Linked DNA regions of Bryobacter aggregatus MPL3. The protein of the gene in region 2 binds, or shares a complex with, the protein of the main gene of each other region. Links are inferred from orthologs where the notes say so. Each region holds a gene or a part of one and is shown on either strand. Other genes may lie near its edges.

What was found.
Region 1: the proteins of M017_RS0110480 (region 2) and trxA are in contact, whole or in part, in an NMR structure (PDB 2IPA), measured with the Bacillus subtilis proteins. The link is inferred for Bryobacter aggregatus MPL3 from one-to-one orthologs.

What each region holds. Positions count from the first base shown.
Region 1 is NZ_JNIF01000003.1:3,842,712-3,857,183, reverse strand. Bases 5,789-8,619 are described here. They hold trxA (thioredoxin TrxA), read right to left. Parts: upstream 7,455-8,619; coding sequence 7,122-7,454; downstream 5,789-7,121. Other genes in these bases: glgA (glycogen synthase GlgA), read right to left, coding at 7,504-8,619; M017_RS0117800 (S8 family serine peptidase), read right to left, coding at 5,789-6,978. Outside these bases: M017_RS0117830 (hypothetical protein), read left to right, coding at 1-644; M017_RS27905 (GntR family transcriptional regulator), read right to left, coding at 1,101-1,925; M017_RS0117815 (30S ribosomal protein S1), read left to right, coding at 2,123-3,907; M017_RS0117810 (HU family DNA-binding protein), read left to right, coding at 3,914-4,210; M017_RS0117805 (HIT family protein), read left to right, coding at 4,215-4,694; more of M017_RS0117800, read right to left, coding at 4,681-5,788; more of glgA, read right to left, coding at 8,620-8,925; M017_RS0117785 (tetratricopeptide repeat protein), read left to right, coding at 8,975-10,453; M017_RS0117780 (tetratricopeptide repeat protein), read left to right, coding at 10,473-11,234; rnc (ribonuclease III), read left to right, coding at 11,270-12,007; M017_RS0117770 (flagellar motor protein MotB), read right to left, coding at 11,967-12,749; M017_RS0117765 (flagellar motor protein), read right to left, coding at 12,802-13,629; M017_RS0117760 (flagellar FlbD family protein), read right to left, coding at 13,616-13,828; M017_RS26835 (MerR family transcriptional regulator), read right to left, coding at 13,873-14,361. UniProt on the Bacillus subtilis protein: Participates in various redox reactions through the reversible oxidation of its active center dithiol to a disulfide and catalyzes dithiol-disulfide exchange reactions.
Region 2 is NZ_JNIF01000003.1:2,223,896-2,238,353, forward strand. What follows is about bases 5,200-8,016. They hold M017_RS0110480 (arsenate reductase ArsC), read left to right. Parts: upstream 5,200-6,308; coding sequence 6,309-6,725; downstream 6,726-8,016. Other genes in these bases: M017_RS0110470 (arsenite methyltransferase), read left to right, coding at 5,200-5,240; arsB (ACR3 family arsenite efflux transporter), read left to right, coding at 5,233-6,303; M017_RS0110485 (efflux RND transporter permease subunit), read right to left, coding at 6,722-8,016. Outside these bases: M017_RS0110440 (cobaltochelatase subunit CobN), read right to left, coding at 1-941; M017_RS0110445 (vWA domain-containing protein), read right to left, coding at 1,452-2,414; M017_RS0110450 (hypothetical protein), read right to left, coding at 2,499-2,909; M017_RS0110455 (hypothetical protein), read right to left, coding at 3,214-3,762; M017_RS0110465 (ArsR/SmtB family transcription factor), read left to right, coding at 3,974-4,426; more of M017_RS0110470, read left to right, coding at 4,437-5,199; more of M017_RS0110485, read right to left, coding at 8,017-9,805; M017_RS0110490 (efflux RND transporter periplasmic adaptor subunit), read right to left, coding at 9,802-10,980; M017_RS0110495 (TolC family protein), read right to left, coding at 10,977-12,299; M017_RS0110500 (response regulator transcription factor), read left to right, coding at 12,388-13,062; M017_RS0110505 (sensor histidine kinase), read left to right, coding at 13,068-14,399; M017_RS0110510 (LamG domain-containing protein), read left to right, coding at 14,404-14,458. UniProt on the Bacillus subtilis protein: Catalyzes the reduction of arsenate [As(V)] to arsenite [As(III)]. In vitro, can dephosphorylate para-nitrophenyl phosphate (pNPP).

The DNA.
Region 1 (14,472 bases), 1.6 Mb from region 2 along the record:
CAACAACAGAAGGCAAGGCCCGTTCCGCAAAAAACAGCATGGGCCACGGCCTCCACGCCAAGCCGGAAACTTGCTTCCAACAGAATCCCGAGCACGAAGAAGCCTACAACGCGCTCGCCAGAAAACTGCGGCAAGACTGCCAGCCCAATTCCGAGCTCGAAGAAATCACCTTTGCCCGCTACGCCTGGGCCACATTCCAATCCCAGCGTGCCCGCGTCCTTGAGGCCCACACCGAAGCCCGCTGGCTCGAAGATCCCGACAACTCCAAACGCTTCGCCACCATGGAACGCACCATCAAGCTCGCCGCCCTCCACGAACGACGCGCGGACAAAGCACTCCGGGAACTGCGCCAGCTCCAGAAAGACCGCTTCGCCGCCTACGAAGTTGACGCTGAACTCTGTGTGATGGGTCAGGAACTCAGGATCCCCAGAAGCTTCCCCACAACGGAGCTCCGCAAATCAAACTTGCAAAAAACGAACCCAAATTACCTCGCCCAAAAGCCAAGCGAAGCGCAGCAAAACCTCAAAACAGAATCACCTCATCCAGCGAGCGATCATATGCGCGGCCAAGCCAATAACCAGCAATCGCACTGCCAAGCGCCACAAACGCCGTCGGACCCTGCATCGCCTCCCGACTCCCTGTAGCCGCGCCTCCGATGGCTACGGCAGCGTAAAAGCCACCCAGAGTGCCGATCACCCGCCCTCCTATGCGCTTCTTTCTCACCTGTACCCTCGCAATGGAGTCTCGCGCAATCGTCTGGAGTCCCTTTCCGATCCTCGCGCCCTTCGACGTCTTCTCGACATCGAACTGCAAACCCTCCGGGCTCACCGAGATCCACCGCCCCTGCACCTGATTCCCGTCCAGAAGCTGCACCATCACCTGACGGCCAGCGAATACCGTCGGCGTCTGCTCCCAGGCAATTCGCTCCTGCCCCAAGATCGGAAGAGCAGCCCAAAGACAAAGCAAAACAATTCTCATAGCAGAAGCCTAGAGCCCCCACGCCCCTGAGGGTTGAGCTACTGTGACACTATTTACGCTGTCACAAGACCACGAAGTTCTTCGACAGATTCGCTCGATACAATCCGAAACACAATCGGCTGTCACTGTTTTGGAAACGCAGCGCCGCTCACCACGTCCGCCGCCACAATCGCGCAAGCCTGCAGCCCCTCTTGCCATCCGGCTTTCGCCGGATTCCGCAGCAACACTTCATCTGGCGGAAACCCTAAGGCCGCGAGCAAGGTCGAAGCCCAACTCAGTACCGACGCCGATCGGGAAACATCTGCGATCAGAATCGCCACCGGCGGCCGTTCCCTGCCCGCCACAATCTCCTGCATCGATCGCAACTGAATCACCCGAAACGGAGTATCGCCTAAATGAGCAACCACAGCCTCCACTTGGCCAGCACTCACCAACACACAAGTGCCCCTCTCAAACTCATCCTCTGGGCGGGCGGAAGCAATCGGCTGTCCCAAGGACTCACTCAGTTCCGTTGCCAGAATCAGAGCCAGTTCCGGATCAGGATCCACCACCACAAAACGCCGGGCCTTCCGGCGCTGCACCTGACGCTCGATCGCAGCCTGAATGTCTTCGATGCAATAGCCAAGTCCTTGTGCCTCGCCAATCCAGTTCTCCACCAGCGGATCCAGCTCCAATGCGGTGGAAGGAAAACGGAACTGCCGCACAAAGACACCACTCCCAGGAAGAGAACGAACCCAACCCCGCTTCGCCAGGTCTTGATATACCGCATGCACGGTATTGCCATGAATACGCAGCTTCCGGGCCAGATCCCGCACACTCGGGAGCTTCTTGCCGGGTGCAAGCTGACTGCTGAGAATGCCAAGCAGTAACTGCGAACTCAACTGTTCCCGGATGCAAATCGAAGACCGGCGCGAGATCCACAGCGGCATCATATTGCCGTTCATCATAGCTTCCCTGCAACCGGACTGCATTGACACCAGCATCTCGGTCCGCTATATTCCTAAAATACTGTAGTTTCAACAGCTTGTCGGGAATCTGTTACAAAGTACTCTCTTCGCGGATCCGCCTTGTTGCCGGCCCGTTTCCCGTACAGCCTGTATGCATTGAACAGCGAAACTAGAGTTTTGCAAATGGAGATTCGGCAATGGCCAGCTTGCCCGATGAGCGGAACGCGGAAGCGCCGCTCAAACCACAACACCGAGACGTGGAAGAACACCCTGTGATGCCCGGAGCCCCTGTAGAAGGGGTGGAGGCGGAACAGGACTCTTCGAGCGGCGAGGAAAACTACGAACAGATGATGGCCGAGTATGGCCACATCGAAGAGAATCACGACGGCGAAGTGATCCTCGGTCACATCCTCAGCATCTCCGACGACACGGTCATCGTGGACATCGGTCAGAAGACTGAGGGCTTTGTGCCGCGCGACCAGTTCCTCCAGGAGATCAACGTCGGCGACCAGATCGAAGTCGTTGTGGATCGCTCTGGCACCAGTCCCGAAGGATTTCTCTATCTTTCTCACGAGAAAGTGCGGCGCCTCCGTCATTGGGACACGCTCGAACAGGCAATGAACGAGGGTCTTCTCGTCAGCGGTCATGTGTTGGCCAAGGTCAAAGGTGGTCTCAGCGTGGATGTCGGCGTACGCGCCTTCATGCCCGCTAGCCAGATCGACCTCCGGCCCACTCACAATCTCGACCAGTTCGTCGGCCAGGACATCCCCGTCCGCATCCTCAAGCTGAACCGCCGCAAGGGCAATGTCGTTGTCTCCCGCCGCATGGCCATCGAAGAGGAAGTCACAGCCAAGCGTTCCGCCGCGCTTGAAAGCATCTTTGAAGGGGCTGTCCTCGAAGGCACGATCAAGAACCTCACCGACTACGGCGCCTTCGTCGACCTCGGTGGCATCGACGGTCTGCTCCACATCAGCGACATGAGCTACGGCCGGGTCAATCACCCGAGCGACGTCGTCGCCAGTGGCCAGCCCGTCACCGTACGAGTGCTCCGCTTCGACCGCGAGAAGGGCCGCATCTCGCTCGGCATGAAGCAGCTCTTTGTCGATCCCTGGGAGACAGCCGTCGAGCGCTACGTGATCGGTTCCCATCTCCAGGGCCGCGTCGTCAGCGTCACCGACTACGGAGCATTTGTCGAAATCGAACCCGGCGTCGAAGGCCTCATTCATATCTCAGAGATGACCTGGAGCCGGCGCATGAAGCACCCGGGCAAGGTCGTCAAGCCTGGTGAAATGGTCGAGGCAATCGTGCTCGATATCCGTCCGCAGGACAAGCGCGTTTCCCTCGGTCTCAAGCAGCTCGAAGCCGACCCCTGGACCACACTTGGCGAGCGCTACAGCGTCGGCAGTGTCGTCGAAGGCCGCGTCCGCAAGCTCACTGACTTTGGAGCCTTCATCGAAATTGAAGAAGGCATCGATGGCCTCGTTCATGTCAGCGACATGAGCTGGACCAAGCACGTCAAGCACCCCTCAGAGCTGTTGAAGAAAGGACAGATGGTCCAGGCCGTCATCCTCCAGATCGACACCGGCCACCGCCGTCTCAGCCTCGGGATCAAGCAGTTGGAGCCAGACGCATGGGAAACTTTCTTTAACACCCACATGGTGAACGAGATTGTCACAGGCAAAGTGGTCCGTGTCGCGAATTTCGGAGTTTTCGTCGAACTCGCCCCCGGCGTCGAAGGTCTGTGTCACAATTCCGAAGTGCCCGGTAGTGAATCCCGCGGCGCAGGTGCCGCACCTCTGCCCGTGGGCAGCGAGCACGAATTTAAGATCATCCGAATGAACGAAACCGAAAAGAAAATCGGCTTGAGCATGAAGGCCGTTGGCGAAGAAAAAGACCGCGCCAGGCTGAAGGGCTATCAAGAGCAGGCAGAAGCTGCCAGCCAGAGTTTCGAGGCCCAAAATCAGGATGGGGAGGAAGGCTAGACGCCAATGACCAAAGCCGAATTAATTGAAGAAGTATCGCGAGTTGTCGAGATGACTCGCAAGGACTCCGAAATCATTGTCGAAGCTATCTTCGACAGCGTGGTGCGGAGCCTGAAGTCCGGCGAGAAAATCGAAATCCGCGGCTTCGGTAGTTTCCGTACCCGCGAGCGCCAGTCCCGCATTGGCCGCAATCCCAAAACCGGAGCCCGCGTCGAAGTACCCGCCAAGCGGATTCCTTACTTCAAGCCTTCGAAGGAACTGAAAGATCTCGTCAACGGTGACGAGTCCACCCCCGCGGCCTAAATCCGTGGACCATCTCTGGAGCCCCTGGCGCTACCGCTACGTAACCAAGGAAGACACAGCACGCCCTGCCTGTGTCTTCTGTGAAAAGCAGAACGAACTCACCGTCTTCACGGCCCAACACTGCTACGGCCTGCTGAATCTCTTCCCCTACACCAACGGCCACATGATGATTGCGCCCTTCGAGCATGTCTCGCGCATTGAGGACCTGCCGGAGCCAGCCTGGATCGAGATGATGCGCATGGCCCGGCTTGCCGAACGCAACATCCGCGCCGCCTACCGTTGCGAGGGTCTCAACCTCGGCTTCAACATCGGTTCGGTGGCAGGCGCAGGCATCGCCGGCCACATCCACCTCCACGTCCTGCCACGCTGGAATGGCGATGCAAACTTCATGACCGTCATCGGCGAAACCCGCGTCCACCCCGAGAGCCTCGAAGACTCTCTTGCCAAACTCACCGCCTGCGACTGGACCCTCAGCGCCCTGTAAAGGCGAAGCGCTGCGTCACCCCATTCCCGGCGTCCACCTCGATCACATTCGTCCCCCGCCCCAACACCAGTTCCACCCCAATCGCGCCCGCCACATCAAAGTCCCGGTCCTGCACCTCGCGCACATTCCCTGCCCCGCTGACCACCGTCACGCTCGGCTTCGCGCCCAGCACCATTCCGTTCTCATCCATCACCCGGAAGAACAGCAAGTCCTGCTGCACCGTTCCAGACCGCGCGCTGCTCGCCTGGTAGAGCACCTGAATCTCTGCGGCTTCTTCCTTCGCCTTGCCATACCAATAAGGCACTCGTAAGACCGCGCCGCCTTCCTGCTGCAACAGCACAACACCCGAATAAGCACCGGGAGCCACCGCGGGCAGATCGAGACTCAGTGTGAGCGTCGCGGCTTCATGCGGCGGCAGTTCCAACTCGCTCGTGGAGATCGCAGGAGCAATTCCCTCCTTCGCCTCCACGGACACCTGATAAGTCGCAGCCGTGCTCTGCAGATTCGTCACCTGGATCGTATGGTCCTTCGCCGTGAACGAGACGCTGATCGGCTCAAAGCGAAGCGTCGCATCGAGCGCATTTGTCAGATGCAAGAGCCCCGCGCCACTTTGCACTACAGTCAACTGCGGCAGCGGTTTCGCGCTATTCACCAGTAGAGAGCGATAGTCGATCGGCTTCAATCCGGGGCGTGCCGCCTTCAACACCGCAGCCGCACCCGCCGTGATCGGCGAGGAAAAACTCGTCCCGTTGATCAACCCATAACCGCTTGCCGAATACACCTCGCCGCCCGCATAGTTCGACTCGGCCGCCGTATAGACATTCGTCCCAACCGCAACCAGATCGGGCTTGATCGGCACTCCCGAAACAGGTCCACGCGCGCTGAAGCTGGCCAGACGATCGGGACTCACATCCCGCGCCTTCACCGCAAGGTCCAGCGTCACATCCAGCGAGGCGGCCTTCGAAAGTTCGTCCTCATATCGAATCCCATCGGCATAACGCAGAAACACAGCAGGCAGTGTCGCAGCACCGGCAGACATTGTGATGAAGTCGGTCGAACGTGCCGCATCCGAATAGATCACCGCGGCAACGGCTCCAGCAGTAGCCGCATTGTTGATCTTCACCTCAAAGCTGCAAGTCCCACGCACAATCAACGCAATCTGCCCGCGCAGGCGATCCCCAGAGAAGCGGTCGCAGGCAAGGCCGGCGCTCACCATGGCGGCCGCAATTGAATTGGTCCCCGTTGTCTGCGAACCTGCCAGCGCCGGCGCAGAACTCCCATCCGCCGCAATCAGACCCGCGGCAAAGAGACGTCCATTCTCTGAAGCGCCCACCGTCAACGCAGTAGGGGCCGTACCCGGCGAGCTAAGCGTCGCATGGCCCGGGCCATCATTGCCCGCCGAAACCACAACGATCACCCCCGCCTCTTCCGCCTTCGCCAGCGCCTGCACAATCGGATCATTCTCAGGCCTCGCCGCCAGCATTGAGCCGAAGCTCATATTGATCACATCCATCCCATCGGAAACCGCGTCTTCGATCGCCTGGAGAATCGCCGAGTCCGTCGTGCTGTCGTTGTAACCGGGGGTGCCGAAGATCTTATAGACCCCGAGATATGCCGCGGGCGCCATTCCGGCCAGCGGACCGATCGGCGAATCATGGCTCACCCCCGCGGCGGACATCGCCACCGCCGTGCCATGCCCACTGCGGTCGAGAACGCTCGGATCCGGGTCCCGGTAAGCCCAGAGAGTCGGATAGCTGCGCGCAACAATCACCTTGTTGTTCGTATACGCCTGATCCCGCGCATAGTTCCATTTCGGAAAGCCCTCGAGCACAGGCAAAGTCGCCGACTGGAACCCGGGATGACTCGCCTCAATCCCACTGTCAAGAATTCCAATCTTCATGCCCGCCCCAGCATGTTCGAGCCCCAGACGTTCCCAGGCAGCAGCCACCGCATGCACCTGCGCGGCCCGATCGAGAGTCTTCTGGAAAAGCCGCACCTTATGGACGCGCTCGACACCGGCAAGCTGCCGCAATTGACGGACATCCGTCTCTTCGTTCTGCCCCTCCACCATCAGCGCATTCGCAACCAGTTCGGTATGCCCCAAGGTCTGAAAGCCCCGCGCGCTGAGTTCGGAGCGCACTCCATTCTGGCGCTGCCGCACACGCGTCCGCCGTTCCGCCTGCCGCATTTCGCCAGGCTCATTCTTCAGAACAACGATGTATTGGTTCGGGACGAATTGTCCCCAGAACGGGAGGGAGAGAAGGAGGAGGAAGATCAAACGCATAACAGCTCTACTGAGTGGAACAACCCAACAGACGCCTCGATGTCGCGTTTCGATTCGATTGCGGTGTAAAGAAAGGTTAAGTGAAAAAGGGAGAGAACCTTCCGGTGCTCTCCCTTTTCAGAGGAAAATGATCCAGGTCGCGATTAGCTGACGTGCGGTTCGAGCATCTTGACCAGATCGCTCTTTGAGACGGCGCCCACGCGCTGCTCGACGATCTGTCCGCCCTTGAACAACAGAAGAGTGGGAATCCCGCGCACGTTGTAGCGCATGGCAGTGCCACCATTGTCATCGACATTCAGCTTGCCGACCTTCAATTTGCCGTTGTACTCATCAGCAACAGCGTCCACAGTCGGGGCAATCATCCGGCACGGTCCGCACCATTCGGCCCAAAAATCGACCAGGACAGGCTTGTCTGAGTTCAAAACCTCAGTGTCCCAAGCCGAATCGGAAAAATTAAGTGTATTTGCTCCAGCCATTATTCAATCTCCAAGGGTTAAGATGCGTACCAAACGGGAAAGTTGCAAGCTAGCTCTCCAACAATTCACGGTACAGTTCCGAATACTGCCGGGCCGATTTCGCCCAGGAGTAATCCCGTCCCATCGCACTCTGCCGCATTTTCTCGAACCGGTCCTTGTCTCCATACACCGCCAGGGCGTGCCGGAGACACTCTGCCAAATCCCAGCTCTCAAAACGCCAGAACTTGAAGCCCGTCTCTGCATCAATCGTATCATCCAGACCACCGGTCGCGCGAACCACCGGCAGAGTCCCATAGCGCAGACTGTACATTTGATTGAGGCCACATGGTTCATAACGCGACGGCATCAGAAACAGGTCAGCGCCTGCTTCAATGTGATGCGCCAGTTCGTTGTTGTAGCCTCTCCAGAAAATCATCCGGTCCGGATAGCGGCTGGCATACCAACTGAACTGATTCTCGATCGCCTCTTCCCCCGACCCGAGCACGATCAGCGTCGCATCGCGCCATCCGAGCATCTCATCCAGCACGCTCGCCACCAGATCGAAGCCCTTTTGGGTGGCCAAGCGGGACACAATGCCGATCAGCGGCCGCTCGATGCGATGCCCCATCCCAAACTCCTCGAGCAACGCGAGCTTACAGCCCACCTTGCCGCCCGGCTCGTCCGCCGAGTAATTCGCGACAATGTGGCGGTCCGTGCGCGGATCCCACTCCTCATAGTCGCACCCGTTGAGAATCCCGTGCAGGACCCCGGAACGGGCCCGCAACATCCCATCCATTCCGAATCCGTATTCGGGCGTCTGGATCTCTTGCGCATAGCGCGGACTCACCGTCGTCAGCGCATCGGCAAAGACCAAACCGGATTTCAGCAGGCTCGCCATCCCATTGAACTCAAGCAGGTCGCTCCGGTAAAAGCGATCCTCGACACCCGCATCCCACAGCTTCGAGCGGTCTACCAGTCCCTGGTAGCCGAGATTGTGGATCGTGAACAGAGACTTGGCCCCATAGAAGGCCGGGTCGCCGGTCACAAAGTTCTTGAGAAAGAGCGGCAGCAAGCCGGCCTGCCAGTCGTGGCAATGAAAAATCTGGGTCGGAAACAGGTAGCGGGCTACGCCCAGCGCCGCGCTGCAGAGGGCCGCAAAGCGAACGTGATTATCCCCGAATTCGCCATAGCGGTCGCCATAAAAACCGTCGCGGCCATAGAGCCCAAGGTGTTCGACAAAGAAGAACTTCGTGCCCCGTTGCACCTTTTGATAGATGTCGCACTCGTAATAGCCGCCACCGAGATAGATCCGCATCCTCTCGAAAACCTTTTCGGAAGCTCGGACGTCTATTGCCCCATAGCGAGGCAATACGACGGCACACTCATCTCCGAGCGCATTCAACTCCGGGGGCAAGGATCCCAGCACATCGGCAAGACCACCGGTTTTGGCGAACGGAGCCGCTTCACTCGAAACCATCAGGACACGAGACATAGCTTTGTATATTCTGCCAGACTGCACCCAAGGGAGCTAAGCTGACACTTTGAAGACCTTCTTTTTGATTTTGTCGCTCGCCTCGGCGAGTCTGTTCGCCCAATCGAGCATGGAGGTGAATCCGAACCTCTTTGTCGTGATGGCCGCCATCAACGCGGCCGGTTACGATGCCGACCTCGACAGCACCGCGAACTCCCCCATCCGGGCCCAGGTTCGGCAGTACATCGCGCAAGCCAAGCCCCCCGTCCTCCAACAACTCACTGAATTCTATATCGGCCATCGCAAAGCCGATCCGGCACGCGATCTGAGCCAGTACATCAGCTTTGCCCTCTGCATTGAATTGGTGCCGGCGGCTTCCGGGCCGGAGTTCCGCTATCGCATGCGCTTGAATGAACTGCCGCCCGATGTGCAGGAGTTGGACGGCTTTGAAAAGTTACTCACCCGTTTCTACCGGGAGACAAAGCTCGAAGGCCTGCTCGCCCGCAACCAAGCCGCCCTCGACCGCGCCCTCGAACCGTACCACTCCCCCGTCACGCTGGCGCTCCAGCAGATCGATGGCTATTTGCGCAGTACGCAGGTGAACAACACGAAGGGCAGCTTCCATGTCTATCTCGACCCGCTTGCCGCTCCCAATCAGATTCACGTCCGCAGCTACGCGAATGATCTTTTCGTCGTGCTCACCTCTTCGCCCGAGCCACAAGTGGAATACATCAGAAGTGCCTATCTGCACTTTGTCGTCGACCCGATCGCAATGCGCAGTTTGAAAGAGATCGAGAGCAAAGCGAGCCTGATCGATTTTGCCCAGGGCGCCCCGGCGCTTGACCCGCAGTACAAGCAAAACTTCCCGCTGCTCACCGTTGCCTGCCTCACCCGCGCCATCGATGCGCGCATGGCGCCGGCCAACCAGCGGAGCCCGAAGGTTGAGGAAGCGCTCAAGGAAGGCTTCATCCTCACTCCTTACTTTGCCGAGAAGCTGATGGAGTATGAGCATCAGGAATTGTCGATGCGCTTCTACCTGCCAACCCTGATCAACCACATTGATCTGAAGAAGGAAACCGAGCGGCTCGATGCCGTGAACTTTGCAAACGCACCACGCGAGCGCCGGGCCAAGGTGGCGCCCAAGCCGGTGGTGGAAGTCAGCCCGGCGGAAAAGATGCTCGATGACGCCGAACAGCTTTGGAGCAAAAAGGAGTACCAGCAGGCGAGCGTACTCTTCCGTCAAGCCTTGGAGTTGACCAACGCGCGTCCGCTCAAGGGACGGGCTTATTACGGCATGGCCCGCGTCGCCGCACTGAACAAGGATCCGCAGCTGGCCGTCGATCTCTTTGAGAAAACAATCGAGGAGGGCGCCGAACCGCAGATTTCGGCCTGGGCTCATGTGTTCCTCGGACGGCTGCTGGGCTTGGCGCAGGAGAACGAAGCGGCGAAAAAGCACTTTGAAGCAGCGATCGCCACCGCTGGAGTGTCCCCGATGGCGAAGAAGGCGGCGGAAGACGGCCTGAAGGGAACCCCCACCCCTCGGCCTTGATAAAGTAAAAAGGATATCTATGAGAATCACGAAATGGATTGTGGGCGCCTTCCTCTTCTCGGGCGTCTTGATGGCCCAATCGGCCGATGGGAAACAACCCAAGCTCAAGAGCCAGAAGGAGCAGGATGCGGTGATGGCAATCTTCAATGCTGCCGATCCGGCCGGCCGGATCACCGCAGTCGACGCCCTGCTCGGCAAGTTCGCCGATAGCGAATATAAGGGCACCGCGCTGTTCATTGCCACTGCAGCAGCAGAGGAGATGAACAATTGGGAGAAAACCGTGATCTACGGCGACCGGACTCTCGAGGCCGACCCCAAGAATTACGGCGCCATGTTGATCCTGGCCCGCGGCTACGCCACCCATACCCGCGAGTTCGATTTCGATAAGGAAGAGAAACTCGCCAAGGCCGACAAGTATGCCAAGGGCGCTCTCGAATTGCTGAAGAATGCTCCGAAGATCCGCCCGGACATCCAGGATGAGCAGTGGGAAGCTCAACGCAAGACCTGGATCTCCGAGGCACACGAAGCCATGGGTCTCGCCGCTTCTGTCCGCAAGAAGTATGATGATTCCGTTGCCGAGTACAAGTTGGGCCTCGAAGCCACTCCCGGCAATCAGAATCTGATGACGCGCATTGCCACTGCCTATCTCGACGCGAAGAAGTATGACGAGTCCATTGCCGCCGCCAATCAGGTGTTAGCTCTTTCAGGCTTGAATCCTCAGGTCAAGTCGATCGCTGAAAACATCAAGGCCCGCGCAGTTGCTGGCAAGGCAACAAAGTAATTCCATCCAACGTGGGGCACGAAGACAATCCGCTTTTGAAGACGCTGGAAAGCCGTCTCGGTTATACGTTTGCGAATCCGGCCATTCTCATTCGTGCCCTTTCCCACCGCAGTCTCAACTCTGAACGCAAGCAGGGCCGCGAGGAAATGGCCGAGCACAATGAACAGCTCGAGTTTCTCGGCGACGCGGTCTTGGGCTTGTTGATCAGTGACTATCTCTTCCAAACCTATCCCGAACTTCCGGAAGGAAAGCTCAGCATCCACAAAGCTCGCATTGTGAGTGCCGCGCATCTGGTGGAGGTGGCGCGCAAGCTCCAGCTCGGGCAGTGCCTGCTGCTCGGGAGAGGCGAAGAGTTGAGCGGAGGCCGTGAGAAAAAGGCGCTGCTCGCCGACGCACTCGAGGCCGTTCTTGCCGCAGTCTATCTGGACGGCGGATTAGAATGCGCGCGCGAAGTGGTGCAAAATGTCGTCATGAGCGTCCCGACCGCTCACGATGAACTCTCCGAATTGAAGAACTTCAAAGCCAGCCTGCAGGAGCTGGCGCAATCAAAGGGGATGCCCCAGCCGATCTATGTGACGGTGCGAACAGATGGACCGGAGCATTCCAAGACTTTCGTGGTGGAGGCTCGGGTCGGGACCCAATGGATCGAACAAGGCCAGGGCCCGACGAAAAAGGCCGCAGGGCAAATGGCGGCACGCGTGCTCTACCATCGCATGAGCGGCAATCTGAAGTTTACTGCCTCCCCGGTTGTGTCTTCAAACCATACTGGTTGAGAAACACCACATCCACGCGCCGGTTTTTGCGGCGTCCCTCCACCGTTTCATTCCCCGCCACGGGCACATTCTCCGCATATCCCGATACAGACATCCTTGTTCTCTCGATCCCGTAGCGTTCGCTGAATACATTCAGCATGGCAATCGCCCGGGCCGCAGAGAGATCCCAATTGGAACGGAAGCGATCATTGTGAATCGGGGTGGAATCCGTGTGTCCTTCGAGTAGCATCTGGTTCGGCAAAGTCCTGGCACTCTCGGCAATTTTTCCCAGAATCGGAAAGGCCTCGGCTTGCACCGCATCTCCTGCCGGTGGAAAGAAGGCTGCTTCCTTGAGGCTCACCACCAACCCGCGAGGCTCCATATTGATCGCGACCTTCCCATCGGCAATCTCATTGGCCAGTGACTTGGTAAGCGATTCGAGAGACGGCACCAGTTCGGCCAGCGCAGCAAGTGCGGGATCGGTTTTGCCGGTATCCTTCTCGGCGGGCTGTCCGGATCGCTTGGGATCGTCTGTCTCCGGAGGACGCTTGCGGCCCATCAGGTTCGCCAGCGCCTTGGGCATCGAGCCTTGCTCAAAGGCTTCCTTGACGGAGGCCGACATCTCCTTCGCTTTTTTCTTGTCGGCATGGGAACTGGCAAACATCACCACAAAAAAGGCGAAGAGCAGCGTAATGAAGTCGGCATAGGAGACCAGCCAACGTTCGTGATTTTCATGGGCGTGTTGCTTCTGGCGTCTTGCCATAACGGATTGGATGGGAGCGGCGTCCTTGGTGGTCACGGGGATCTCGGCTCGGTCAGGCGGCCACCGCTTGCGGTCCGCCTCCCGTCCGGCGTCCCGCCCCCTCCGAACTCGCCGACGTATAGGCTTCCAGTTTCGACCGGATCAGCTTCGGATTGAGCCCTTCCACAATCCCCACCACCCCCTCCAGAATCATCTCCTTCCGTTCTGTCTCCGCGCCAATCCGCGCCTTGATCTTGTTGGCTGCAGGAAGAAAGAGAAGATTCGCCAAGGCCACGCCATAAACGGTCGCGACAAAGGCCACGGCGATCCCGTGTCCCACTTCGGTGATGTTCTCCAGGTGCTTCATCACCTGGATCAAGCCGAGTACGGCGCCAATGATGCCGATCGTTGGCGCATAGCCGCCCGCCGCTTCAAAGACCTTTGCTTCGCTTTCGGCATGATGCTCTTCGACCGCAATCTGGAGTTCCATCATCGACCGCAGTTCAGAAAGATCGCACCCATCGACAGCCATCGTCAGGGCTTTGCGCAGGAACGGATCCTCCACCCGTAGAGAGTCTTCCTCGAGCGACACCAAACCCGTCTTGCGCGCCTTGTTCGCATAAGCAAGGATCTCTTCGATGACGGTAGCGGGGGAATTATTCTTCTCCACCAGCAACTCCTTGAAGCGCGCCAGCCCCCCACGCAAGGTGTGCATCGGAGTGTGGACCATCACCGCGCCCAAAGTGCCACAGACAACAATCAGCCCGGCGGTGTACTGCGTGATGTCCTTGATCACGCCGCCTTCGAGCACCAGGCCGCCGACGATCCCGCCGGCGGCGAGCAGCAGCCCTCCGATCGTCGCAAAGTCAAACCGCGTTTTGCCCGAACTATTCTCTGCCATGACTGACCCGGAGACCTCCGCGGGCGACTTCCCGCTTGAACTCAATCGACTTGGCAACAACTTCGTCCAGGCTTTCGAGCACACGCACCCGTTCGCCTGTGGTGAGCGCCAGAACCGTATCCGGGTTGGCTTCAATCAGGACGATCAGATCAGTGTTCACCACAAAACGTTCGTGGTTGAGCCTCGTCAACGCAATCATTGCTGTAAGAGTGCTTATCGGAGACGGGAGGGAAAACGCGAAGTTTAGTTTTGGAGAATTTCGAGAATCGCGCGCAACTCGTCGGAAAACTTCGTGCGCGGAGCTGGGCTCGGCTCGGGCTTCTTTTCGATCTCATTGACCAGGAAGAGCGAGGACTGGACCTTCGGCATGGGCCGGCCAGCCCCAGCGGCGGCCGTGTTCTTCTTCGCACTCTTACTGAGCGGCTTCGGCTTGTGTTCGAGATGCTTGCGGGCGCCTTCGATCGTGTAGCGCTTCTCGTAAAGCAGATGCTTGACCTCAAGAATGAACTCCACATCCTTGCGCCGGTACATCCGATGGTTCGAGCCCATCTTCTTAGGAGAGATGTTGGGGAACTCGGTCTCCCAATAGCGCAGGACGTGCTGCTTCAATCCGGTGAGCTTGGAGACCTCGCCGATCCGAAAATAGAGTTTGGCCGGAAGCTCGTCGGCCGACTTAATGCCGGGGGCGAGGTCTTCCGGGTCAAAACGTAATGTATCGTCTGGAGATTCCACCAAACCACGATGCTAGATTGCTTTCTGGTTCGGAGTCAAGCATTTAGCGAATATTCCTCACCCAACGTGTACAATTTCCAGCAATCTGGTTGACGGAGGAGTTACACTAGG
Region 2 (14,458 bases):
TTGGCAGAGCTTTCTGTAGTGGCCACCAGAGTGGGGGCCACGAGTCCGGAGCGTTCCGGGAAGCTCAAATGAGGGGCAATCCGATCGGGCGCCAAGCCTTTGGGACTCGACTGCCACTGCTCCAGAGAATCTCGTGTCACCAGTCCATTGAAGACCGGCACCTTCCAGGAGGTGTAGATGTCCGCATCTTTCACAGAGGACAGTGTGGCATTGAGCGTAATGACTGCTGCAGGCTGAATGTTCCCTTGGTGTTGCAGGAGGGGTGTGAATCGATCTGTCGGATAGCCAAAAACAGGGATGGGCAGATAGCCGCGTGCTTCCAGTTTCCGGACACCGGCATCGACTACGGCAAGATCGCGGCCTCGAAGCCAGCTACTGAAGAAGGCCAGCGCGACGGCAGGGGGCGCGGCTTGCCGTCCTGCGCGTTGGAGCCACCAGTTGCGATAGGCCTCGAAGCTTGAAAATAGTTCCTCTGCATCGGGATGATAGATGCCGGATTGTGGGCCTTTGAGAGGCGCCTCGGGACTGAGTTTCCAGTTGGGCCTGACGAGATCACAAAGATAGGCCACCAGACGCACGCCATTTTCAACACCCCCCTCATCGAGATAAGCAGAGGCTTTGACGCTGGCCTGGGGATCAATCGTCCTGCGCCATAGCGGCGCGGCAAACTCCTGCGGCTGCGCCAGTGACTTGTCAGGCAAGTAGGAAAGGGAGGCTTGTAACTCCTCTGGGGTCGGGTAGTAGGCGAAGACAATATCAACCGGAACGGGAGCTGTTGGCGCGGTGGTGAGTAACTGAATCTCACGGCCGGGATAACGTTTGGCGAATTCTGTCGTAATACGCGGCCATAATTGTTGCGGCCCACCGACAATCGCAAGACGCGGCGCCGGTTGGGCGAAAATGACACACGTATAGAAAAAAACGGAGAGTAATATCTTCACGGAGCCCTTCCCTCGAAGTCCATGGGGTAGCCGTCACAAGGACGGCGACTCTGGCAGGTCTTCGGGCTTACAGGCTGGATACAAACCTACTAGCCAAGCCTTCCCAAGCTGTGAGCTCAGTGGCGGATGATTGGCGTTCGTTCCTGCTTACCGCTGCGGGGCAGCTCCGGAATTGCACCGGATTCCCTTTTCAGCCAGACACCGCGACGAATCGCCGAGTCCAGCACCAAGAGACAATCCGAGGGTATCACGGATGCCTGTTGGTTTCGCCGCGGGAAGCGACTGAAGGAGGATGTGAGTGAAGAACTCGTTCGTTGTGCGAAGGAACGGCAACTCCGGGTCGCGGCAGCTTTGCGCGGGCCGTTTTTCCAGATGGTCTGCTGGCTGCTTCCGGTGTGCCTGTTCAGATCGGCGTTTTGCCGATGTTCCTATTGATGGCGTGAGAAGACAAGCTCTGAGTTCGCCGCGCTTCTGCCTTCAATCGGGAACAGCGCACCCAATCTGCATTCGCTATGGCTTGGTAGCTGTGCCGGCAGCGAGATAGAATCTGCGGGCGGCGAGGAACTGGATATTCGGGAGCCGTGAGCGGATTGCGATCCGTTGGTACGCGCTTCTTTCTCCGGGTTTCTCCTCGAGAGGGATGGCGAGAAATTTGACGCGGTACTGTTGAGCGAGATGTTTGGCCGCATCGGCCAGATAGGGCGTAAACGACTGCGCATTCCCCTGATCGCTCAGATACGCTTCTCCGCCGGTTTGCTCGGCGAGTTCGGCAAGATAGGCCTGCCCCCCCCGGACCAATGCAGGGCTATGGCTGGCATGGCCGAGACTGGGTGCATAAATACAAAAGACTTGCACTCCAGCATACTGTGCTGCCGCGATTGCATCGTCCAGATACATGCTTGCCCCGCCAACATCTTCAAAAACGTCAACGCCATCGGACACTAAGAGCACTTCACGCCGCAGGGCCCCCTGGGGCCACTCATTGATCAACTTGCTCAAGGAATTAAACGGACTGGCACCGGCACTGTCGTTGCCCGAAGGCATTCGAAGGACCTTCGCTGCCTTGTCGTGATCCTTGGTTGGGGCCTGCACGACGTGTGCTTCCCCATTCTCCATATAAGCAACTCCAATCGCGGTGGTTGGCGGCTGAGAAGAGATGAAGCGGCGAAGCTCTTCAAATCGCGTCACCGCTCCAGGATCTCCTCGCTCATCGATCAGGATGTAGAGGTCAAGACCCGCCATTTCCCCTCGAAATGGCGCCCAGTCTAGGGCCTCTTTCATCGTTCCACCCTGCAATACCCTGACATCAGACTTGCCAATCGAAGGCAACTCGCTACCGTGTATTTCTTCTGCGGTCACTACCAGTTGCACCGGGACTTCGTTTGCCCCGGCGGAGGGCCGAGGGCTGTTCTGCGCAAACGCCAGTAAAAAGATCGTGGAACTGACTACTGCGATCTTGCATGTGGTGTTCATATGTCCTTGTCGAGGTATTGGGGATGGAACCTTCGTTGACCATACTTGCGAATGATAGAAACGAACCCACCTGATCGAGCAGACTTACCTCTGCTTTTTAGGAACGTGAATCACGTGGTGTTCGTGTGCTCCTCTTGTTGCATGAACCAGGATTCCGTCTTCACCCGGTTGCCAAATTTCCGAAAGGGTATAGTTGTTTCCTACTTTGTCAAAGACAATATGATTGTCTGTAGCCGTCGAGTGTGTCGTTGCCGCCATTGTGGTGATGAACGGCACGAATCCAGCGGCTCCTTTGGGATCTTGTGTGACCTTCACGACCCGCGAAGCTAAATCCACCCGGAACTCGTACATTCCGGCCGGATAGACCTTTTCTCCGGCGGTGAACTGGAATGGAATATTAGCCTTTTCTATCTCGTCAGCAGACAGAAAGGGCGTTACCAACAATGCGATTCCTGCAAATGCAACTAGCAGTGTGTTCTTCCATGTGTTTTTCATTTTCTTATCGCTTTCTGTTGAATCTCAATCATGGTTCGGAGTCGACAGGAGATGCGCTCCGATCTTGCCTACAAAGAGTTCAAACTGCTAAACTCTGCCTCGGAATCGCGCTGGAGATCCGGCGTGCTCCCATTCCTGAGCCATTCCTTCCGACACGTTCAATCTTCCTTGTTGATGGTTTCCATCTTTGCGGAAATGTATTGTGCGAAAACTAACCGTAAGAGTAAGGGATGTGTCCATTGTTACGATTAAATTTTTCATATTGGGATGAGCGTTTGTAGATCGTCTGTCTTTCCTCGAGAGATTAAAGACCGAGGTATTCAATGTGGGCATAAGTGCCCAGCCGCGAGTTGTATCCGAGATACCAGCCTACGTGGACCGGATCTTCATAAATCACAATCTGGTCGCCGGCCCAGTTCCAGTCATCGACGATGCTGTAGTCAAAAGGTGCGACGGCCCAGTAGAAGTTATTGAACCAGAAGCGGTTCCGGTTGCCACCAGTCAGCACAAACACATGTTGTGGCCCAAAACCACCAGAAAAGCGGCCATGAGCCCAGGGGTGATCCAAATGGTAGTGGGGATCATTCGCGCCGCTGCGATGCCCTACCCATTCGTCATTTTTTGCATGGACATGCGGGAGATTCGGGTGCCCCTTCTGATCGACGGCAATCCTGTTCTCTTTCGTATCGCGGGACTCGTTCTCACGCATCGGAGCCCGATTCGCAACCGGGCCATGGGCAGGAATATGTCCCCCTCCTACCCCTCCTTCGCGCCCCCCTCCCTCGCGATGCTGGCCGATGGCTCCCACGGCGCCGATGCCGATCGCGATTGCTGTAATGAGTAATTTGTTCATTTTGATACTCCTCTGCCTTTTCTTATGCAATTCGAGCCCCAATCTTCCCTTTCAATCCGACGAAATTCTCTGTGGCTCTTCCAGAAGAGGACCGTGGTTTCCAGGTTCAAGTTGGTGCGGCGATTTGATTGCGTGGTTTTCATGTGCAACCACTCGAAGGTCTTCTGATGGACGAATGGGGACCCCGGCTGCAGCTCGTGGAGGTGGCAAAATGTCCGGAACGCTGCTGACCGCCATTCGTCACCCTGACCATATATCGGCATGCCTTCTCAGAAAGAAGCTTGCCTATTTTAATATTTCAATTATTATAGAAATAGTGAATCAAGAAGATGAAAACGAGCGGACGATCCGCTTCGCCGATATGTTTGCGGCGATGGGCACGGAGTCCCGTCTCCGCATCATGCAAGTTCTTCTCTCGGCCCATCCTGCGGGAATGGTAGTTGGAGAGATTCAATCGGAACTCGGAATCTCGGCCTCAAACCTTTCCCATCATCTGGAGAAGCTGAAGAATGAGGACTTGGTGCTGGTGCAGCGGGAAGGGACTTTTCTTCGTTACACGGCCAATACCGCTGCTCTGGAAGCGGTGTTGTCTTTCCTCTACGCAGAGTGTTGCACCCGTAACAAGGCGATCCGGCCCGAGGCGATTGTCCCGCTCTGTAAGTAGGGAGAGCATGATGAACAAGATAGACATCAAGGCAGTAGTGCAAGAGAAGTACGGCCTGGCGGCTCTTCGATCTGCCCATGGAGCATCCTCCTGCTGCGATCCAATCACCAGCAATCTCTACGATCAGGAACAACGCCGGCAAGTGCCCGAAGCGGCGCTTCTTGCCTCGCTTGGTTGTGGCAACCCGACCGCGCTGGCAGACTTGCAGCCCGGAGAGACGGTGCTGGACCTGGGTTCGGGTGGTGGCATCGATGTGTTGCTTTCGGCCCGGCGTGTGGGGCCTACCGGAAAGGCCTATGGCCTGGATATGACAGATGAGATGCTGGCGCTGGCAAACGAGAATCAGCGGCAGGCGGGCGCGGCGAATGTGGAGTTTTTAAAAGGCGAGATCGAGTCCATTCCCCTTCCAGATCACTCCGTGGACGTGATCCTCTCGAACTGTGTGATTAACCTTAGTGCAGACAAGGACCGGGTGCTGCAAGAAGCCTTCCGGGTGCTGAAGCCTGGTGGCCGCTTTGCGGTTGCCGATGTTGTGACCCGTGGGGAGATGTTGCCTGAGATCCGGAGCAGCATGGGGCTGTGGGTGAGATGTCTTGCCGGAGCGCTGGACGAGAACGAGTATGCCGCCAAGCTGCAGGCAAGCGGTTTTGAGGAGATCCACATCGAAGCCACCCGTATCTACCGCGTAGAGGAGGCTCGTAGTTTTCTGAGTGGCCAGGGGTTGGATATTGATGCGATTGCGCTGCAGGTGGACGGAAAGTTTATGGGCGCCTTCATCCGTGCGCTCAAACCCCGTATTGTGGCGCATGATTAGGGCAGCGCGAAAGCAGCTTGCATTCTTTGAACGCTATCTCACGCTCTGGGTTACGCTGTGCATGGCCGTGGGGCTGGCTTGCGGCAAGATGCTGCCTAGTGTTGTCCACAGTCTGCGCGGCTGGGAACTCGGGGAATCGAGCCAGATCAACCTACCCATCGCGATTCTGATCTGGTTAATGATCACGCCGATGATGATGAAAGTCGACTTTGGCGCGGTTCGCGATGTGGGTCGCAGGCCCGCAGCTTTGGTGGTGACGCTGATCGTCAATTGGCTGGTGAAGCCATTCTCCATGGCTTTTCTCACGTGGTTCTTTTTCCGATTTGTTTTCTCTTCCTTCATTGCGCCCGCAGAAGCGGATCAGTACATTGCGGGCTGCATCATTCTGGCGGCCGCTCCCTGTACTGCGATGGTGTTTGTGTGGAGCCATTTGACGGATGGGGATCCCGCTTACACGCTGGTTCAGGTTGCCGTCAATGACTTGTTGATGCTGGTGTTGTTTGTCCCGATTGTCCAGTATCTGGTGACCGGCGCTTCCTCGCTCACCATTCCCTTTGCCGTCCTGCTTGACTCCGTGCTGGTCTTTATCGTTATTCCCTTGGCCGCAGGCGCCGTGCTGCGACGCCTTCTGATTCGCAAGCGCGGGCGGGACTGGTTTGAAATGGAGCAACTGCCGCGTTTTGCGCCTCTGACGATGACGGCCCTGCTGGCGACCTTGGTGCTGTTGTTTGCCTTTCAGGCAGACAACATCACCGCACGGTGGTTCCACGTTCTTTTGATTGCTGTGCCGATCACCTTGCAGGTCTATCTGAACTCTTCGCTTGCCTATGGGCTGATGCGGCTGCTGCGAGTGAATTACTCTATTGCGGCGCCAGGCGCACTGATCGGCGCTAGCAACTTCTTTGAACTGGCCGTTGCAACTGCGATTGCTTTGTTCGGACCGGAGTCCGGCGCGGCGCTGGCAACCGTGGTTGGCGTGCTGGTTGAGGTTCCGGTGATGCTCTCGGTTTGTGCCGTGTGCAATCAGACCCGTCATTGGTTTCCAACTCCACTTGAAAGGTAATTTCGATGTCCCCCAAGAGCATACTCATTCTTTGTACCGGGAACTCCGCCAGAAGCCAGATGGCAGAAGGCATTCTCCGGCAGGAGGCGAAGGGCCGATTGGAAGTCCATTCCGCCGGCACCAAGCCCAGCATTGTTCGCCCTGAGGCGATTGCCGTCCTGCGCGAGATCGGGATCGACATTTCCGGCCATCGCTCGAAGTCTGTCGATCAATTTGCCGGAACAGCGCTCGATCTCGTGATCACGGTTTGCGACAACGCGGAAGAGTCCTGTCCTGTCTTTCCCGTCGCCACGCAGCGGCTCCATTGGCCCTTTGAGGACCCGACTGCTGTCGAAGGGTCGGAAGAAGAACGAATGGCCGCATTCCGCAAGGTGCGCGATCAGATTCGCCGGAAGATCCTGCTGTACTTAGGCGAAGGTTAGGCATTCGGCTCCTGCTGGAAGTGGCCAAAGCGCAGGCTTAACACTGGAAGCACAAAGAGATTGAGCAGTGTCGAGGTGGCGAGGCCCCCCAGAATCACAACCGCCATGGGGTGTTCGATCTCATGACCGGGCTTGTTGCCACCAAGCACGATCGGAAGCAATGCCAGCGCCGTTGCCGCAGCCGTCATCAGAATGGGCACCAGCCGCTCCTCGGCGCCACGCAGGATCATATGCGGCCCGAAGGATTCGCCTTCCTGCTCCTGGAGATGGCGGTAGTGGCTCACCATCATGACGCCGTTGCGCGCGGCGATTCCCAGCACGGTGACGAATCCTACCAGTGATCCGAGCGATAGCACACCGCCCGTTGCGAGGACGCAGGCAACACCGCCCACCAGCGCAAAGGGCAGGCTGACGAAGACCAGCCCGGCCAGGCGCGGCGACCGGAAGTCCGTATAAAGCACAATCAAAATGCCCAGCAGCGACAGGCCGGAGAGTGCGAAGAGCCGTTGCTGGCCGGCTTGGCGCGCCGCATATTCGCCGAGCAGTTCGGGATGGTAGCCCGGCTCAAAAGGCAGCGCGTGGACGCGTTGTTCGATCTCTCTTGCGACACTGCCGAGATCGCGTCCCTTCACATTGCAGGAGACGTCGATCTTGCGGCTTGCATTCTCATGCTGGATCAGATTCGGTGTGGGGGCGATGCGCAGTTCTGCGACATCCTCGAGCGGAATCTTCGCGCCCAAGGGCGCATCGATCCACAGTTTCCCCAGGCTAGCGATATCGTTGCGCGTGGCTTCCTCCGTCCAGACGGAGACATCGAAGATGCGCTGGTCTTCATAGATCTCGCCGACCTTTGTGCCACGGATCAAGGTCATGGCCGCGCGGCGGACATCGCCGGCGGTGAGCCCGAAGCGCTGCGCCGCTTCGGGACGCACGCGGATCTCAATCTGCGGCACATCCACTTGCGGCTCGACAATCAGATTCGCGATGCCGTCGATCTTTGCAATGGTTCCGCTGACCTCTGCCGCCTTCTGCCGGAGGACTTCAAGATTGGGTCCGTAGAGACGGACGACGATGGCGCCGCTGCCTCCGGACAGCACCTCCTTGATTCGCTCCTTCAGGTAAGTCAATAGATCGCGGTAGAGCCCGGGATAGCCGTCGACCACTTCCTGGATCTTGGCCACCGTCGGCGCGTAGGGCACCTTGGGGTCGAGACTGATCCAGAGTTCCGTGAAGTTTGGCCCCACTACTTCATCGGCCACCTCAGCCCGTCCAATGTGCGAGCCGAAATTGCGCACTCCGGGAATGGCACGCAACTCGCGGCTGACCCGGGCCGTGATGCGCTGCATGGCGGACAGTGAAGTGCCCGGCTTCTCCACCCAGTGCATCAGGAAGTCGTACTCCTGAAAATGCGGCAGAAACTCCTCTCCCAATCGAGTGACGGCAAAGCCTGTCGTCAGGAAAATACAGACAAGGCTAACGATGATCGTCTTGGGGCGTGCGAGAAGCGGCGGCAGCAGTCGGCGATAGACGCTCTTGATTCCTCGCACGAGCGCGGTCTCCTTGTGGCCTCCGGTCGTCTGTCCAAACTTTGGCAGCAGGAGCAGGCAAAGCGCCGGTGTGACGGTGAGGGCAATGGCCAGCGAAGCAAGGACGGCGAGGATGTAGGATAAAGCGAGCGGCCGGAAGAAAGTGCCGGCCAGGCCGTCGAGGAAGAAGACGGGCAGGAAGACGAGTACGACAATGATGGTGGCGTAGACCACCGCGCTGCGCACCTCAAGCGACGCCTCCAGGACCACTTTCCATGCAGGTTGTGGATTGCCGGAATCGTGATTCATGCGCAAGCGGCGCAGGACGTTTTCGACATCGATGATTGCATCGTCCACTACTTCGCCCAATGCGATGGCCAGCCCGGCAATCACCATCGTATTCAGGGTGGCGCCACGCCAATGGAGGACCAGCGCCGCTGTGATAAGCGAGAGCGGAATGGCGGTGAGGCTGATGGCCGCCGTGCGCCATTCAAACAGGAACAGAATCAGAATGGCAGCTACCAGAATGCAGCCCCAGATCAGCGCCTGCTTCAGGTTCTCAAGCGACATCTCGATGAAGGTGGCGGGGCGGAAGATGCTGGTGTCGAGTTGCACGCCTTGCAGGCCGGGGCCCAGTTGCGCGACCGCCTTCTCGACATTGCGGGTGACCTCGAGCGTGTTCGCTCCCAGTTGCTTTTCGACGATGAGGAGCAGACCTGGCTGGTCGTTGATCACTGCATCGCCAATTGGGGCCTGGTGCCCTTCGGTGACATTTGCCACGCGGCCGAGCAGCAGGGGCGCTCCATTGCGGAAGGCAACAGGCACTTCCTTGAGGTCCTCGGCCGAGTGCACGGCGGGCATGTGGGTGACAGAGAGCCGCTGGTTTGCCGTCTCGACAAAGCCACCGGCTGCGGGCATGGTGGCGTCCTGGGTGACGCGAATGATTTCGGCGAGACTGAGCTTGTAATCGCGCAAACGGTCTGGGTCGACCAGCACCTGGACTTGCCGGTCCCGCTGGCCCCAGATGGCGACGTTGGCGACGCCAGGCACGGACATCAGCCGGGGGCGCACGGTCCACCGGATGAGCGTGGTCATTTCAGTTTGGGAGAGTTTGCCGGACCATACGCCGATCTTCATCACACGGCTGGTGGAGGAGAGCGGGGAGAGGATGACGGGAGTCTTGGCGAGGATCGGGAGTTGACCGCTCAAGGTGAGCAAGCGCTCTTGCACGAGTTGCCGGTCTGCCATCAGTTCAGTGTCGGGCCCGAAGATCAGCACCACTGAGGACAGGCCGAGCACGGACTTCGAGCGCATCGTCTTCATCCCCTTCACCCCGTTGAGCGCGTTCTCAATCGGAGTGGTGATGAGCGACTCGACTTCGGTGGTGGAGAGCCCGGGCGCCTCTGTCTGCACCTCCACGAGGATGGGCGAGAACTCAGGGAAAACATCGAGCGGCGCTTTCTGGATCACCTGCCAGCCAACGAGGAGTAGCAGGATGGACAATGCCACCACCACCCAACGCAGGCGAAGCGCGGTTGCAACGAGGGTTCTCAATGTCCTGCTCCAAATTCTGTTCCAAACAATTCGGCAGCCCCTGCCGTCACCACCCTCATCCCGGCGCTCACGCCCCTTGCAAAGTAGACTGTGCTCCCGGCGGTCTCAATCAGATCCACACGCTGGCGGCGATAGAGTTGCGGGCCTGCTTGCACGTACACCCAGGTGCCGCCATAGCTGTCATAGATGAGGGACGAGGCCGGGGCGGCCAGGCCCTTTCGAGTTTGCGATTGCAGGGGCAAGGAGACAGAAAGCCTGTGCCCGGGGCGCAGCATCAGATCGGAGTTGGGAAGCTCAAAGTAGAGATCGGCCGTTACGGCTAGCGGGTCGGCACTGGGAGGCGCCGATGCGAGACGCGCCTTGCGTATGGTTCCGGCGCCGTCCATTTCCCGGATCTCAACGAGGTTGGCGCGCGCGAGATCCTTCAGGTCTGCGGCGTAGACGGGAACTCGCAGCCACACATTGCGGAAGTCCGCCACTTCAAAGAGGACGGTTCCAGCAGCGACGTTTTGGCCCTCGGCGGCAAGCAACTGGCGTAACACTCCATCGGAAGGCGCAACGACGCTCATCTCGACGTCGGCCTCGAGCGGATGGCTTTCGAGCCGCTTCAGGCGGAGGGCTGCTGCGTCGAAGTTGGCCTTGGCCTGTCCAAACTCCTGATCGGCAATCTCCACATTGCGTTTGCTGCCAGCCAGATCGCTGAGCAACTGCCGGGCCCGCTCTAGTTGCTGGGTGGCGGTGTCCAGCCTGGCCTTGGCAGATTGCAGATCGGATTCATAAGTTGTTTTGAGGTCGCGTTGGGGGGCGAGCATCGGCGTCAGACGAAAGAGCACTTCCCCGCTTTTGACAAACTGGCCCACCATCAGGCCCTTGCGCACAAGTGTAACTGCGCCTGAGGCGGGCGCCGTTACGAGCAGTGTCTTGCCAGGGATGGGCATCACTTCTCCGGCGATGGTCAGGTGCCTGGAGGCGCTGCGTTCCGCGACTTCGGCGACTGTGATGCCCAGACGGCTTTCGGCTTCTGGTGACAGCGTGATCTGGGTCAGATGGCTCTCCGCCACGCGGTTGTCCACCTTGGCTGGTACTACCGCTGCCTTCTTCTCGGGCGCCGGTGCAGAGTTGCAAGCGGCAAGGGCCAGCAGACTAAAAACGAGTAAGTGATGGAGAGTGCTCATTTGGTTCCTACATTCCGGTCGAGGAGGGCTTGGGCCCGCCTGAGGGCTACTTCGGCATCGGCGAGTCGTAGTTCTGCATCGATCAGGCCGCGCGATTGTTCGAGTACGAAGAGATAGGCGACATCGCCTTTTTGGTATTGCTCTTCGGCCAATGCGACGGTCTTTTGCAGAGGCGGTAGAACTTCCTGGCGCAGGCGATGGAGTGCGTCTTGGGCCTGTACGAGCAGCTCGCGCGACTCATAGACTTCGAACGCCACGCGTTGCTTGATCGCCAGATACTGGCGTGAGGCGACTGCGACTTCCGCATCGGCGCGGGCACGCAGACCTTGGTTCTGATGGAAGATGGGCAGCTCTGCGCTGAGTCCGGGGCCGGTGAGAATTCCGTTCGTGCCAACGCCCTTTGAGCTGAGCTGCGCCGCGACCAAACCAAGCTGCGAGCGTTGCCAACGGGCTCTCTCGGCTGCGGCCGCAATCGCAATCTCCGCTGCGCGCAGGTCTGGCCTGGCCTCTAAGGCCTTGCCCACCAGTTCGCTGGCCTGTGGCGGCGGAGCCTCGTCGATGGGCGCTATGGTGATCGTGATAGCGCTCCTGTGCAGTGCAAGGCCCAGCGCCATCCGCAGCCGCTCGGTGGCCAGTGCGACATCGTGTTGCAGCCGCAGCAATTGCTCGCGCACAGAGGCCGCATCGCTGCGGGCGGCCATCGCCTCCAGGTCGCTAATGTCGCCAGCCTTCAATCGCGCCTCGGTCAGGCTTGCAATCCGCTCGCGTAAGGTGACGGATTGCTGACCAGCCTTCTCTCGTGCAATGGCCAGCGCAAGGTCCGCATGCGCGAGGCGTGCATCGCGGACGGTGTTGAGTCCGTTCTGAATCAGGCTTTGGGCCAACTGGTCATAAGCCTTCTGGGAGGCCGCCACGCGGCGCTTCCGCTGCCAGAGCACTTCGATCGGCAGATTGAGAATCAGCTCAAAAGGCTTGGGGCCCACAGGCAGCAGCATGTCGAGCCTGGGGTTGCGCAGCAGTCCGGCATCGATCAGATCGCCACGGGCAATGCCCAGGCTGGCAAGATCGGCTCGCAACTGCGGTTGGTTCCACAATGCGATTGCCGCCGCGTCATCGGAGGAGAGTGGCTGCTCGGCCTGGATTCCAGGAGGAAACTGAATCGCATCGCCGCCTTTGTTCTCAGGAGGGAGCGGCAGTTGCGTGCGGGACTGAATGCCGGCCTGCGTCGCGGTTGCTGTCGCTGGTGCAAGACGGCTTGCGCAACCGACAAGTCCAGCGCTAACCAGGAAGATTGCGAAATGAAGAGGACGCCATGGCATCGTAGCCTAAGGACATCACAGCAATCTAAAAATAACCTTCAAGGCATCTGAAGCAAATCTGAAGATTCACAGGAAAGAATGAGGCAGGATGCGGGTTCTCGTGGTGGAAGACGATGTGGATATGGGGCCGGTTCTCGAGCAGGCGCTGCGCGAAGAAGGCGATTCGGTGGTTCTTGCAAAAGATGGAGTGACCGGCTTTGAGCTTGCCAAGACGAATGACTTCGATGTCATTTTGCTTGATGTCATGCTGCCGGGGTTGGATGGCTTTGGCGTTGTCCACCGCCTGCGCGAGCAGGGTTGCCACACGCCGGTTCTGATGTTGACCGCGCGCGACACCATTCGCGACATCGTTCATGGGTTGAACTCCGGGGCCGACGATTATCTGACCAAGCCCTTTGCGCTTGAGGTTCTGCTGGCGAGGTTGCGCGCGGTGGCCCGTCGCGGTGGCTCGCCCCAGAAACTGGTCTTGCGCATCGCCGATCTGACGTTGAACACGGCTTCGCGCGAAGTGAGTCGCGGCAATCGGGCGATTGAGCTGACGCGCACGGAGTATGGAATTCTGGAGATGCTGCTGCGGAACAGTGGCCGCATTGTCTCCCGCGACCAACTCATTGAGGCGGTCTGGGGTTATGACGCTGAGATTGAGAATGCGACGCTCGACACCTTCGTGCATCTGCTTCGCCGCAAAGTCGATCCGCCGGGCGAATCGAAACTCATCCACACCAGCCGCGGCGTGGGCTACTCAATCCGCGTGGAGCATTGATCGCCATGTTTCCCATTCGCATCCGGCTGACTCTGATCTTCGGAGGCCTGCTATTTTTCGCGCTAGTGCTATCGGGAGTTGCGGTGATCACGCTCTTGAGACAGCGGCTGACGGCGCATCTTGCGGAGTCGCTCGATCATCGATTGCGGGGTGTCGAGAATTTTCTTGTGCGCGAAACCACAGCGGCGACGGCAGATCGCATTCCTCTCGAATTGGCGGAGTATGCCTCGACACAGCCCGAAGGTCATCTGATTGAAGTCCGCAATGAAGACGGCCAACTGCTGCTGCATGGCGACCCCGTTCCTGCGCCTGCGCTGGTGCGGGAGCGATCCTTCCGTTTGTACGGCCGGTCCTTACAGACGCGGGCGGCCGCGTCCACGGTGCCGATTGAGGAATCGGTGCAGGAAGTGACGACGCTGCTCGCCTGGTCGTCACCGTTGCTGTTGGTGCTGATTGGACTGACGGGTTACTGGATCAGCCGGGGATCGCTACGGCCGGTGGATGCGATGACGAGTTCTGCGCGTTCGATCGGCGCCGGCAATCTGAGTGGGCGGCTTGTGGTGCCCAGGCCGCGCGATGAACTCAGCCGGCTGGCTGAGGCCTGGAACGAAATGCTGGGGCGACTGGAGGAATCTTTCTCCCGGATGCGCCGCTTTACCGAGGATGCGGCTCATGAGCTGCGCACGCCACTGAGCGCCTTGCGGGCAACAGTGGAACTGTCGCTACGCAAGCGCCGCGAGCTGGAAGAGTACCGGCAGACGCTTGAGTCTGTACTGCGGATTGCGGAACGTCTGAATCTTCTGACGGAAAGCCTGCTTGCAGTGGCGCGCAGTGAAGATGCGCCTGATAGTATTGCTCCGGTGAATCTGGCCGCGCTGCTGCGAGGACTTGCAACAGAGCTTGAGCCGTTGTTTACCGATCAGAAGATTGCGTTCCACATCGATGTGCCGCAAGCCTCCGCCGATCTCTATGGAGACGCGGATGCGCTGCGCCACTTGGTTGCGGCCCTGTTAGAGAATGCGCTGAAGTATACCGGGCCCGGTGGCACGGTAAGGCTGCGATTGCAGGAAGCTGGCGCGTACTGGAGCGTTGCTGTAATCGATACGGGGTGCGGCATTCCGGAGAATGCGCTGCCGCGCATTTTCGATCGCTTCTATCGCGTCGATCCGTCGCGGGACCGCGCCAGTGGCGGCTATGGCTTGGGCCTGGCGATCGCGCAGCAGATCGCGCGGTCTCATGCGGGCCGGATTGAAGTATCGAGTGTGCTGGGCCAAGGAAGTTGCTTCTCGTTGCTCTTGCCTCGCGATCCGGCCTCCCTTGCTCCTGCTGTATATTAGCCCTATGCTTCGTTGTCTTGCTTGTCTTCTGATTGCTACTTCTGTCTGGTCTGCTGATT